Regions from separate parts of the Citrobacter sp. GW821-FHT07H02 genome, predicted to be linked through region 1. Evidence: predicted binding sites of a transcription regulator. Region 1 holds the regulator's gene; each other region holds the start of a gene.
The links. The regulator PurR, encoded in region 1, represses purine synthesis genes. The targets are predictions, from matches to a motif close to CANGCAAACGTTTGCNTG.
Positions count from the first base shown of each region.

Region 2: tusA (sulfurtransferase TusA) is a predicted target of PurR. The motif match lies at 1,913-1,930, and genes of this name have one in related genera.
Region 3: carA (glutamine-hydrolyzing carbamoyl-phosphate synthase small subunit) is a predicted target of PurR. The motif match lies at 1,452-1,469, and genes of this name have one in related genera.

Region 1 is NZ_JBWKPZ010000003.1:48,624-52,866, reverse strand. It holds gene punC (purine nucleoside transporter PunC) at 1-556, opposite strand, end outside; gene punR (DNA-binding transcriptional activator PunR) at 670-1,602, shown strand; gene purR (HTH-type transcriptional repressor PurR) at 1,599-2,624, opposite strand; gene cydH (cytochrome bd-I accessory subunit CydH) at 2,921-3,010, shown strand; gene AC07NP_RS05475 (MFS transporter) at 3,177-4,243, shown strand, end outside.
Region 2 is NZ_JBWKPZ010000002.1:271,826-276,068, reverse strand. It holds gene zntA (Zn(II)/Cd(II)/Pb(II) translocating P-type ATPase ZntA) at 1-1,503, shown strand, start outside; gene tusA (sulfurtransferase TusA) at 1,607-1,852, opposite strand; gene AC07NP_RS04400 (7-cyano-7-deazaguanine/7-aminomethyl-7-deazaguanine transporter) at 2,087-2,752, shown strand; gene AC07NP_RS04395 (DcrB family lipoprotein) at 2,825-3,382, shown strand; gene AC07NP_RS04390 (MFS transporter) at 3,386-4,243, opposite strand, start outside.
Region 3 is NZ_JBWKPZ010000004.1:58,146-62,388, forward strand. It holds gene rihC (ribonucleoside hydrolase RihC) at 1-109, shown strand, start outside; gene dapB (4-hydroxy-tetrahydrodipicolinate reductase) at 283-1,104, shown strand; gene carA (glutamine-hydrolyzing carbamoyl-phosphate synthase small subunit) at 1,561-2,709, shown strand; gene carB (carbamoyl-phosphate synthase large subunit) at 2,728-4,243, shown strand, end outside.

The DNA of each region.
Region 1 (4,243 bases):
CTTTTGCGGTGGGTTTTAAACGCAGGGCGGGCAGCATCAGGATCAGCGTAATCACAAACAGCGTGGCGAAAATGGCCTGCCAGGAAAAATGCGCGAGGATCCAACTGCCTAACAATGGCGCAAGCGCAGGCGACAACCCGACCAACGGCATGATGGTGGCAAAAATACGGTTAACTTTTTGCGACGGGTAGTAATCCGTCACCAGTGCCTGCCAGACAACAGCAGCAGCACACACGCCAATGGCCTGGATAAAGCGCAGAACCAGCAAGCCTGTTGCACTTTCTACCCACAGCATACCCAGACTTCCGAGGGCGAAGATCGACAAACCGAGCAATAGTATGGGCTTACGACCGTAACGATCGGATAGCGGACCCCAGGCGAGCTGGGCGATGGCGAACCCGGCTAAGAACAGGCTCAGACTGGCGCTGACGGCAGAGGCAGGTGTCTGCAAATCGGCCTGAATGGCAGCAAATGCAGGTAAGTACATATCTGTTGCCAGAAAACCCAGTACGCTGAGACCCGCCAGCCAGACTAAAAACCCTTTTCCCGGTTGCATAATACATTCTCTTTTTTTATCAGTAAGACATTGCCGCAGAGTGTAGGGAGTGAAATTCCTGTTGTGAAACGCTAATATTTGTCTACTGAATTCAAATTTTTTGTAGGCAGAATATGTGGTCAGAATATTCCCTTGAAGTTGTTGATGCTGTCGCGCGCAATGGTAGCTTCAGTTCCGCCGCCCAGGAACTGCATCGCGTGCCCTCGGCCGTCAGCTACACCGTACGTCAACTGGAAGAGTGGCTGGCGGTTCCCCTGTTTGAACGACGCCACCGGGATGTGGAATTGACGCCCGCCGGCGCCTGGTTTTTAAAAGAAGGCCGCTCTGTTATCAAAAAAATGCAGATCACCCGCCAGCAGTGCCAACAGATTGCGAATGGCTGGCGAGGGCAACTGCCTATCGCGGTAGATAATATTGTGCGACCAGAACGCACCCGGCAGATGATTGTCGACTTCTATCGCCACTTTGATGACGTCGAGCTGATCGTTTCTCAGGAGGTGTTTAACGGCGTCTGGGATGCGCTTTCCGACGGACGCGTGGAACTGGCCATTGGGGCGACGCAGGCGATCCCCGTCGGCGGGCGCTATACCTTTCGCGATATGGGAATGTTGAGCTGGAGCTGCGTGGTGGCAAGTCATCATCCCCTGGCGGCGATGCCCGGACCCTTGAGTGATGATACGTTGCGCAACTGGCCGTCGCTGGTCCGTGAAGACACGTCACGGACACTGCCTAAACGTATCACCTGGCTGCTGGACAACCAAAAGCGCGTGATCGTACCGGATTGGGAATCGTCAGCAACCTGTCTTTCCGCCGGGTTATGTGTCGGGATGGTGCCTACGCATTTTGCAAAACCGTGGGTCGACAGTGGCAAATGGGTCGCGTTGACCCTGGAGAATCCATTCCCGGATGCAGCATGCTGCCTGACCTGGCAGCAAAATGACACGTCGCCCGCATTAGCCTGGCTGCTAGAGTATTTAGGCGACAGTGAAACGCTGAATAAAGAGTGGTTGCGAGAACCTGAAGAGGTTCCCGCCGGGGAAGCTTAACGACGATAGTCGCGGAACGGACCATCCGCAACCGAACGACGTTCGATCAGTCGCGGGTGGACTTCAATAGACTGCGACTCTTCACGCTTGTTGACGATACGGTCTAACAACATATTAAAGGCCGTTTCACCCAGTGAGTCTTTCGGTTGGTGAATAGTGGTCAGTGCGGGTGTGAAATAGCGCGCGTTACGCACATTGTCATAACCGATCACCGAAATATCCTGCGGTACGCGCAAACCCATTTCGTCAGCAGCGCAGAGCGCCCCCATTGCCATGATGTCGCCACCGCAGAATACCGCAGTAGGGCGATGGGTCTGAGAGAGGATTTGCTGCATTGCACGATAACCAGACTCAGGTTCAAAATCGCCCTGTACAATCCAGTTTTCCGGGACTTTTATCAGCGCTTCGTCCATCGCCTTCATAAAGCCCGCCAGGCGGCCAGCCCCCGTGTTACGCTCCATCGGGCCAGGAATGACGCCTATCTCACGATGACCGCGTTCCACCAGATAACGACCGGCCATATAACCGCCTTCGAACGCGTTATCAATGACCGTATCGGTAAAGTCAGCCTTCGCTTCGCCCCAATCCATAACCACCATTGGAATATGGCGATACTCTTCAAGCATGGAGAGCAGAGACTCTGGATATTCCGAACACATAACCAGCAGACCATCCACACGCTTTTGCGCCATCATGGAAAGGTAGGCCCGTTGTTTTTCAAGATTATTCCAGGCATTGCCAAGGATCAGGGTGTAGCCTTTCTGGAAGCAGTTTTTCTCAACGGCTTCAATAATTTCAGCGAAATAGGCGGCTTCACTGCTGGTTGCCAGCAGACCGATAGATTTGGTGTGATTCACCTTCAGGCTGCGGGCGACGGCACTCGGGGAGTAGTGCAATTCTTTGATTGCTGCCCAGACAGCATTGCGAGTCTCTTCTGCGACAAAACGCGTTTTGTTAATTACATGTGATACGGTTGTAGTGGAAACGTTTGCTCGCTTCGCTACATCTTTAATTGTTGCCATTACATTTCACTCCAGACCATATCCAAACTCCTGAAAATACTGTAGGTAAACGTTTGCCTTTACACACCCTTATCGCAACATCAGGGTTGCGGCACGCCGGGAAAACGACACGAAACGTCAGGAGGGGGTCAATGGCCGGTACGCTAATCAAGTAAGCGTGGAATTTTGTCTGATCTTGACGAAAAGGGGAAGAGTTAAAAGTGGTTATCAATATAAATCCTGGGAGATTTTTACATCCAAGTGTGTAAAAATGCGCAATATCACTTTTTGTGTGGGAATAAAAAGGAGCAAATTTGATGAGCACCGATCTGAAGTTTTCGTTAGTAACCACTATTATTGTTCTGGGCCTGATCGTAGCGGGTGGTCTGACCGCCGCACTGCACTGATTTACCGTGAGGGAGCATGCTCTCCCTCATCTCGTTACCCCTTCATTGTTACTAAATCAGCAAAAGTCTTTTGCCATTCTGTTAACTTTATTATTTTTGTGATTGATGTCATGCTTTTGGCTCTTATCGGGTGTCGCTTCGCGGCACGCTGCAGCGGAGTCAACGTATGAAAATCAATTACCCCTTACTGGCGCTTGCGATTGGCGCATTTGGTATTGGGACCACGGAATTCTCTCCGATGGGGCTGTTGCCCGTCATTGCGCATGGCGTGAATGTCTCCATTCCCGCCGCCGGAATGCTCATCAGCGCCTATGCGGTGGGTGTGATGGTGGGCGCGCCGTTGATGACCCTGTTGCTATCGCACCGTGCTCGTCGTAATGCGCTGATTTTTTTGATGGCCATTTTTACGCTGGGCAACGTCCTGTCGGCCATTGCGCCGGATTACACCACCTTGATGCTATCGCGCATTTTGACCAGTCTTAATCACGGCGCGTTTTTCGGATTGGGTTCGGTCGTGGCGGCCAGGGTAGTGCCGAAGCATAAACAGGCCAGCGCCGTGGCGACGATGTTTATGGGACTGACCATTGCAAACATCGGCGGCGTGCCTGCGGCCACATGGCTTGGGGAAACCATTGGCTGGCGGATGTCCTTTTTAGCGACCGCTGGACTTGGGGTGATCGCGATGCTCAGTTTATTCTTCTCTCTGCCGAAAGGTGGCGCAGGGGAACGGCCGGACGTGCGTAAAGAACTGGCTGTCTTGCTGCGTCCACCGGTCCTTTCTGCGCTGCTGACCACCGTGCTGGGCGCGGGGGCAATGTTCACCCTCTACACCTATATTTCACCCGTTCTGCAAAACATTGCCCATGCCACACCGGCATTTGTCACCGCGATGTTAGTTTTGATCGGCGTTGGGTTTTCGATCGGCAACTATTTTGGCGGCAAACTGGCCGATCGTTCCGTCAACGGTACGCTGAAAGGTTTCTTACTGCTGCTTATGGTCATCATGCTGGCCATTCCTTTCCTGGCGCGTAACGATCTGGGCGCTGCGTTCAGTATGGTGGTGTGGGGCGCGGCAACATTTGCCGTCGTACCGCCTTTGCAGATGCGCGTGATGCGTGTCGCCAGTGAAGCGCCGGGGTTGTCTTCGTCGGTGAATATCGGGGCATTTAACCTTGGCAATGCGTTAGGCGCGGCGGCAGGCGGCGCGGTGATTTCCGGCGGTCTGGGGTATAG
Region 2 (4,243 bases), on a different contig from region 1:
GCGCTCAAGCCAGAAACCGCCACGCGCATCCGTAACGGACAGCGTGAAGAGGTGGCGATCGCTACCCTGCAACCGGGGGATACGATTGAAGTTGCCGCCGGCGGCCGCTTGCCTGCCGACGGTAAATTGGTTTCCGGTTTCGCCAGTTTTGATGAGAGCGCGCTGACAGGTGAATCCATCCCGGTTGAACGGGCAACAGGCGAAAAAGTGCCCGCGGGCGCTACCAGCGTTGACCGTCTTGTTACGCTCGAAGTGCTTTCTGAACCTGGCGCCAGTGCGATTGACCGCATTCTGAAGCTGATTGAAGAGGCTGAAGAACGCCGCGCGCCGATCGAACGTTTTATCGATCGCTTCAGCCGAATTTATACCCCGGCGATCATGGCCATCGCGCTGCTGGTCGCCCTCGTTCCGCCGTTGCTGTTCGCCGCCTCGTGGCAGGAGTGGATTTATAAAGGACTGACGCTGCTGCTGATTGGCTGCCCGTGTGCGCTGGTTATCTCAACACCCGCGGCCATTACCTCCGGACTGGCCGCGGCGGCACGCCGTGGCGCGTTGATCAAAGGGGGGGCGGCGCTGGAACAACTGGGCAGAGTCACCCATGTCGCCTTTGATAAAACCGGTACGCTGACCATCGGGAAACCCCGTGTTACGGCTATCCATCCGGCAGCAGAAATCAGCGAGTCTGACCTGCTGGCGCTGGCGGCGGCGGTGGAACAAGGGGCGACGCACCCGCTGGCGCAAGCCATCGTCGCTGAAGCCCAAACGCGCAAGCTGAGTATTCCCGCCGCGCAGTCTCAACGAGCACTGGTCGGTTCCGGCATTGAAGCGTTGGTCAACGGCGAGCGCGTGCTGATTTGCGCGGCGGGTAAACAACCTGCCGACGCCTTTGCCGGGCAGATCAATGAACTGGAAAACGCCGGACAAACGGTGGTTCTGGTGCTGCGTAACGAGACGGTACTTGGCGTGATTGCGCTACAGGATACGTTGCGTGAGGATGCCCACACCGCCGTTAGCGAACTCAAAACGTTAGGGGTAAATGGTGTGATCCTGACCGGCGATAATCCGCGTGCCGCGGCCGCCATCGCCAGTGAACTTGGGCTGGAATTTAAAGCCGGGCTGCTGCCAGAAGATAAGGTCAAGGCCGTCTCTGCCCTTAACCAGCAGTCGCCGCTGGCGATGGTTGGCGACGGTATTAACGACGCCCCCGCCATGAAAGCGGCCACGATTGGCATCGCAATGGGAAGCGGTACGGATGTTGCGCTGGAAACCGCCGATGCCGCCCTGACCCATAACCGCCTGCGCGGGCTGGTGCAGATGATTCAACTGGCGCGCGCGACCCACGCCAATATTCGGCAGAACATCGCCATTGCGCTGGGGTTAAAAGGGATTTTCCTCGTCACCACGCTGCTGGGGATAACCGGCCTTTGGCTGGCGGTGCTGGCTGATACGGGGGCGACGGTGCTGGTGACGGCGAACGCACTGCGGCTGTTGCGAAAAGGCTAATGTGTTTGTGCCGGATGGCGGCGTTGCCTTATCCGGCCTACGGGCTGCACGTGGAGTATTATTCTTTGTAGGCCGGATAAGCGTAAGCGCCATCCGGCACCGCTTACTGTCCTTTACGGATCAAATAGCGATACGGCAGTGATTCCGTCTCTTTCGCTAACAGTTCATGTTCCATAAAGGTACAAAAACCAGGAATATCGCGGGTCGTTGCCGGATCGTCGGCGACAATCAACAGCGTTTCACCTGTCTGCATGTTGCGTACCGTTTTACGCACCATCATCACGGGTTCCGGGCAGCGCAGTCCCTGAGCATCAAGCGTATGGTCGGGGGTAGAAAGCAGATCGGTCATTATCGTCTCATTTACGCAAAAAACGGCGGTAGTTTACCCCCAGTTTGCGAGTAAGCCAATCAGGTTAACGATTGCGTAAAAAACAACCATTGCATTGCGTAGTTAAAGCAGTATCATGCGGCGGCTTGAAAATGTTAAGACGCGTTATTGGCGCAGCCCTTTGATTGGGGCCAGTAAAATAGCGTGTCGCACGAAATGGGTTCCCTCACCCCAATTTAATTAAAAAGGTACAATATGACGCAGTTCTCTCAAACGCAGCGCGTAAACGCGTTGTTCTGGCTATCGCTATTCCATTTGCTGGTGATCACCTCCAGTAACTATCTGGTGCAGCTCCCGGTTTCCATTTTTGGTTTCCACACCACGTGGGGCGCGTTCAGCTTTCCCTTTATTTTTCTCGCCACCGATCTGACCGTGCGTATTTTTGGCGCGCCGCTGGCACGTCGAATCATCTTTGCCGTAATGATCCCGGCGCTGCTGATCTCCTATGTCATCTCGTCGCTGTTCTATATGGGCTCCTGGCAGGGATTTGGCGCGCTGTTGCACTTCAACCTGTTTGTCGCCCGTATTGCCGCCGCCAGTTTTATGGCTTACGCGCTGGGGCAGATTCTGGATGTGCATGTCTTTAATCGCCTGCGCCAGAATCGTCGCTGGTGGCTGGCGCCGACAGCATCGACGCTGTTTGGTAACGTCAGTGATACGCTCGCCTTCTTCTTTATCGCTTTCTGGCGTAGCCCGGACGCGTTTATGGCCGAGCACTGGATGGAAATCGCCCTCGTCGACTACGCATTCAAGGTGCTGATCAGCCTTGTTTTCTTCCTGCCGATGTATGGCGTATTGCTGAATATGTTGCTGAAAAGGCTGGCAGATAAATCTGAAATCTCGGCATTGCAGACGAGTTAAAGGTTCATTTTCCGAGTTGTGATAAGATGGGTGAATGAGCCGTTATGGCCGTTTATCGAAAGGAAGAAGTCAATGCGCAATCTGGTTAAATATGTCGGTATTGGCCTGCTGGTTATGGGGCTTGCGGCCTGTGATAACAGCGATACGAAAGCTCCGGCAGAGGGTGCCACAGCGGAAAGTAACGCAACCGGACAACCTGTCAGCCTGATGGATGGCAAACTCAGTTTCTCACTGCCGGCAGAGATGACCGATCAGAGCGGCAAGCTGGGGACTCAGGCCAACAATATGCACGTCTATTCTGACGCCACTGGCCAGAAAGCCGTCATTGTGATTGTGGGCGACGACACCAAAGAAGAGCTGGCCGTGCTGGCGAAACGTCTGGAAGAGCAACAGCGTAGCCGCGACCCGCAATTGCAGGTCGTGACCAACAAATCTATCGAGCTGAAGGGCCACACGTTCCAGCAGTTAGACAGCATTATCTCGGCGAAAGGCCAGACCGCTTACTCTTCCGTCGTGCTGGGTAAAGTGGGCGACCAACTGCTGACCATGCAGATCACACTGCCTGCAGACGATCAGCAAAAAGCGCAAACTGCCGCTGAAAACATCATTAACACGCTGGTCATTCAGTAACGGTTAAGACGATGATACGGCCTCCTGCATTGTTGCCGGGGGCCGTTTTTTTAACCGCCAGGTCAACAAAAACGCAACCGCCACCAGTCCCGCCGCCGCCAGATAGATAACCGGCACACCCGCCCATGTCATAACCAGCCCGGCCAGTGGCCCGGTGACGCCCAACGATAAATCCATAAACACCGTATAGGTTGCCAACGCTGCACCCTGATTTTGTTGCGGCACCGCTTTCACCGCCACCACGCCCAGTGCCGGGAAAACCAGCGAGAACCCGGCCCCTGCCAGCAATACGCCGATTTTCGCCATCCACGGCAGTACCGCCATCCCCACCAGCAGCAGCCCGACGATTTCCACCGCAAAACAGATCATCGCCACATTTAAACCGCCGATCCGATTGATGCCATTGGGAAACAACAGACGCGTGCCGACAAACGCACAGCTAAACAGTGTGAGGGCGAATGCCGCACCATCCCAGCCTTTGGCGTCATAAAACAGTGTGATGAAGGTGGCGATCACGCCAAATCCGGCAGACGCCAGCGACAGGGCCAGGCCGTACAGCCAGACACGTCCGAGAACGGCGCGAAACGGCAAAGGTTTGCCTTTACTGGCTTTCACTGCTGGACGTGGAAGCGCAAACAACACCGCCAGCAAGGCGACGCCCATAATCGTCAGCGCCAGCCCTTGCAAACCTCCCCAGGCGTAGAACAGCACACCGAGCGGCGCCCCCATCGCCATTGCCCCATAGGTGACAATCCCGTTCCACGAAATCACCCGCCCAATGTGCAACGATCCCACTACCCCTACGCCCCACAGCGTGGAGCCAGTGCCCGCAAAGCTTTGGCCGATACCTAAGATCAGCCG
Region 3 (4,243 bases), on a different contig from region 1:
GGATATTGAGGGACGGATGAACAGACCGGAAAACGCACAGGTCGCCCTCGATATCGATGTCGCTGGTTTTCAGCAATGGGTTGCAGACGTGCTGGCATTGGCTCCGTAAATTCAGGTGTATCAAACGGTATGGTGCGACTTATTCCGATGCATCATGCCTTTTACTGATATCTCACCCTGTTTATCATTAAATTCTAATTATCGACGTTTTTGGCTAGCGGTGCGGCAGCGCGCTGGTTAATCTGAAAACGATTTACGTAAAATTAACAAAAGAGAATAGCTATGCATGATGCACATATCCGCGTTGCCATCGCGGGAGCCGGTGGACGCATGGGACGCCAGTTGATTCAGGCGACACTGAGCATGGAAGGCGTCCAATTGGGCGCGGCGCTGGAGCGGGAAGGTTCCTCATTGCTGGGCAGTGATGCTGGTGAACTGGCGGGTGCCGGAAAGTGTGGTGTTACCGTACAAAGCAGCCTTGATACCATCAAAGACGATTTTGATGTCTTCATCGATTTTACCCGCCCGGAAGGGACGCTAACGCATCTGGCCTTTTGCCGCCAGCACGGCAAAAGCATGGTGATAGGTACGACTGGATTCGACGAGGCTGGTAAGCAGGCTATTCGCGACGCCGCTCAGGAGATCGGAATTGTGTTTGCGGCGAACTTTAGCGTGGGCGTCAACGTCATGCTGAAGCTTCTCGAAAAAGCGGCAAAAGTAATGGGCGACTACGCCGACATTGAAATTATTGAAGCGCACCATCGTCGTAAAGTGGATGCGCCGTCAGGTACGGCACTGGCGATGGGGGAAGCGATTGCCCATGCGCTGGACAAAGATCTTAAAGACTGCGCCGTCTACAGCCGGGAAGGCTATACCGGTGAGCGAGTACCCGGCACGATTGGTTTTGCTACCGTACGTGCGGGTGACATTGTGGGTGAACATACTGCGATGTTTGCCGATATTGGCGAGCGCGTTGAGATTACGCATAAGGCATCCAGCCGCATGACATTTGCTAACGGAGCCGTAAAATCGGCAATTTGGTTAAAATGCAAATCAAATGGCCTTTTTGATATGCGAGATGTGCTTAATTTAAATGATTTATAAGCATGAGTTACCCTTAGTGATGTGGTCATTGTAGTCATAATTTATTGATTACATAGGGCAATATTTTATTGCCCTTTTATTTTATTGGTTTGGTTATCTGTTTTTCATGAGTGGCTATAAATTTCGTGTTTTTGTCTTTGTTTATGTTGGTTTTATGTAAATTTTGACCAAATGGTCTACTTTTTTCATCTTGAACGCGTATTTCCATACTCTTTTCATCGCGCAAGCGTTTTCCGATACGACTTAGCTGATCTTTTTGCCTGTTAAATCGCACGATTTATCTCAGTGACGTAAAATAATAATAAAAATTCCCCTTTCAGGTAGACTTTTGTCTGGTCTGTCTCTAGAATGCCGCCGTTTGCCAGAAATACATGGGTAAGCAAATTTGCATTGATTCATGCAATCAAAATGAATTAATATGCAAATAAAGTGAGTGAATATTCTCTGGAGGGTGTTTTGATTAAGTCAGCGCTATTGGTTCTGGAAGACGGAACCCAGTTTCACGGTCGGGCCATAGGGGCAACGGGTTCGGCGGTTGGGGAAGTCGTTTTCAATACTTCAATGACCGGTTATCAAGAAATCCTCACTGATCCTTCCTATTCCCGCCAAATCGTCACTCTTACTTATCCCCATATCGGTAATGTCGGCACCAATGAAGCCGATGCAGAATCCTCTCAGGTACATGCGCAAGGCCTGGTCATTCGCGACCTGCCGCTGATTGCCAGCAACTACCGCAATACTGAAGACCTCTCTTCTTACCTGAAACGCCATAACATCGTGGCGATTGCCGATATCGATACCCGTAAGCTGACACGCCTGCTGCGTGAGAAAGGCGCTCAGAACGGCTGCATCATCGCCGGTGATAATCTTGATGCGACGCTGGCGTTAGAAAAAGCCAAAGCGTTCCCGGGGCTGAATGGTATGGACCTGGCGAAAGAAGTGACCACGGCTGAAACCTACGGCTGGACTCAGGGTAGCTGGACACTGGCAGGCGAACTGCCAGAAGCCAAAAAAGAAGATGAGCTGCCGTTCCACGTCGTTGCCTACGATTTTGGCGCCAAACGCAATATTCTGCGCATGCTGGTAGACCGCGGCTGCCGCCTGACGGTTGTCCCGGCGAAAACCTCTGCCGAAGACGTCCTGAAGCTGAATCCGGACGGCATTTTCCTCTCAAACGGCCCTGGCGACCCGGCTCCGTGTGATTACGCTATCGACGCGATTGAAAAATTCCTCCAGACCGAGATTCCGGTATTCGGTATCTGCCTGGGCCATCAGCTGTTAGCGCTGGCCAGCGGTGCGAAAACCATCAAGATGAAATTCGGTCACCACGGTGGTAACCACCCGGTGAAAGATATTGATAACAACGTGGTGATGATTACCGCGCAGAACCACGGTTTTGCGGTAGATGAAGCGACGCTGCCTGCTAACCTGCGTGTGACCCACAAATCGCTGTTCGATGGCACTCTGCAGGGAATTCACCGCACCGATAAACCGGCGTTTAGCTTCCAGGGACACCCGGAAGCCAGCCCAGGCCCGCACGATGCCGCGCCACTGTTCGATCACTTTATCGAACTTATCGAGCAATACCGTAAGACCGCTAAATAATCAGGAGCCGAGAAGACAATGCCAAAACGTACAGATATAAAAAGCATCCTGATCCTTGGCGCTGGTCCGATTGTAATCGGCCAGGCCTGCGAATTTGACTACTCCGGCGCACAGGCCTGTAAAGCCCTGCGTGAAGAGGGTTACCGCGTTATTCTGGTGAACTCTAACCCGGCGACCATCATGACCGACCCGGAAATGGCCGATGCCACCTACATCGAGCCGATTCACTGGGAAGTCGTACGCAAAATTATTGAGAAAGAACGTCCAGACGCCGTACTGCCAACCATGGGCGGTCAGACGGCGCTGAACTGCGCGCTGGAGCTGGAACGTCAGGGCGTGCTGGAAGAGTTCGGCGTCACCATGATTGGTGCTACCGCTGATGCAATTGATAAAGCCGAAGACCGCCGCCGTTTCGACGTGGCGATGAAGAAAATCGGCCTCGACACCGCACGTTCCGGTATTGCACACACCATGGAAGAAGCGCTGGCGGTTGCCGCTGACGTTGGTTATCCGTGCATCATCCGTCCAAGCTTCACCATGGGCGGCACCGGCGGCGGTATCGCTTACAACCGCGAAGAGTTCGAAGAGATTTGCGAGCGCGGCCTGGATCTTTCCCCAACCAAAGAGCTGCTGATTGACGAGTCGCTGATTGGCTGGAAAGAGTACGAGATGGAAGTGGTGCGTGATAAAAACGACAACTGCATCATCGTCTGCTCTATCGAAAACTTCGATGCCATGGGTATCCATACCGGTGACTCCATCACTGTAGCGCCTGCCCAGACGCTGACCGACAAAGAATACCAAATCATGCGTAACGCCTCGATGGCGGTACTGCGTGAAATCGGTGTTGAGACCGGCGGTTCTAACGTCCAGTTCTCGGTGAACCCGAAAGACGGTCGTCTGATCGTTATCGAAATGAACCCACGTGTCTCCCGCTCCTCGGCGCTGGCATCTAAAGCAACCGGCTTCCCAATTGCCAAAGTGGCAGCGAAACTGGCGGTGGGCTACACCCTCGATGAGCTGATGAACGACATCACCGGCGGCCGTACTCCGGCTTCCTTCGAACCGTCCATCGACTACGTCGTTACCAAGATTCCACGCTTTAACTTCGAAAAATTCGCCGGTGCGAACGACCGTCTGACCACCCAGATGAAATCTGTCGGTGAAGTGATGGCGATTGGCCGCACTCAGCAGGAATCCCTGCAGAAAGCGCTGCGCGGTCTGGAAGTCGGTGCAACCGGCTTTGACCCGAAAGTCAGCCTCGACGACCCGGAAGCCCTGACCAAAATTCGCCGCGAACTGAAAGACGCGGGTGCCGAGCGTATCTGGTACATCGCCGATGCCTTCCGTGCCGGCCTGTCTGTCGACGGCGTGTTTAACCTGACCAACATCGACCGCTGGTTCCTGGTGCAGATTGAAGAGCTGGTACGTCTGGAAGAGAAAGTGGCTGAAGTCGGTATCACCGGCCTCAACGCTGACTTCCTGCGCCAGTTGAAGCGCAAAGGCTTTGCCGATGCGCGTCTGGCTAAACTGG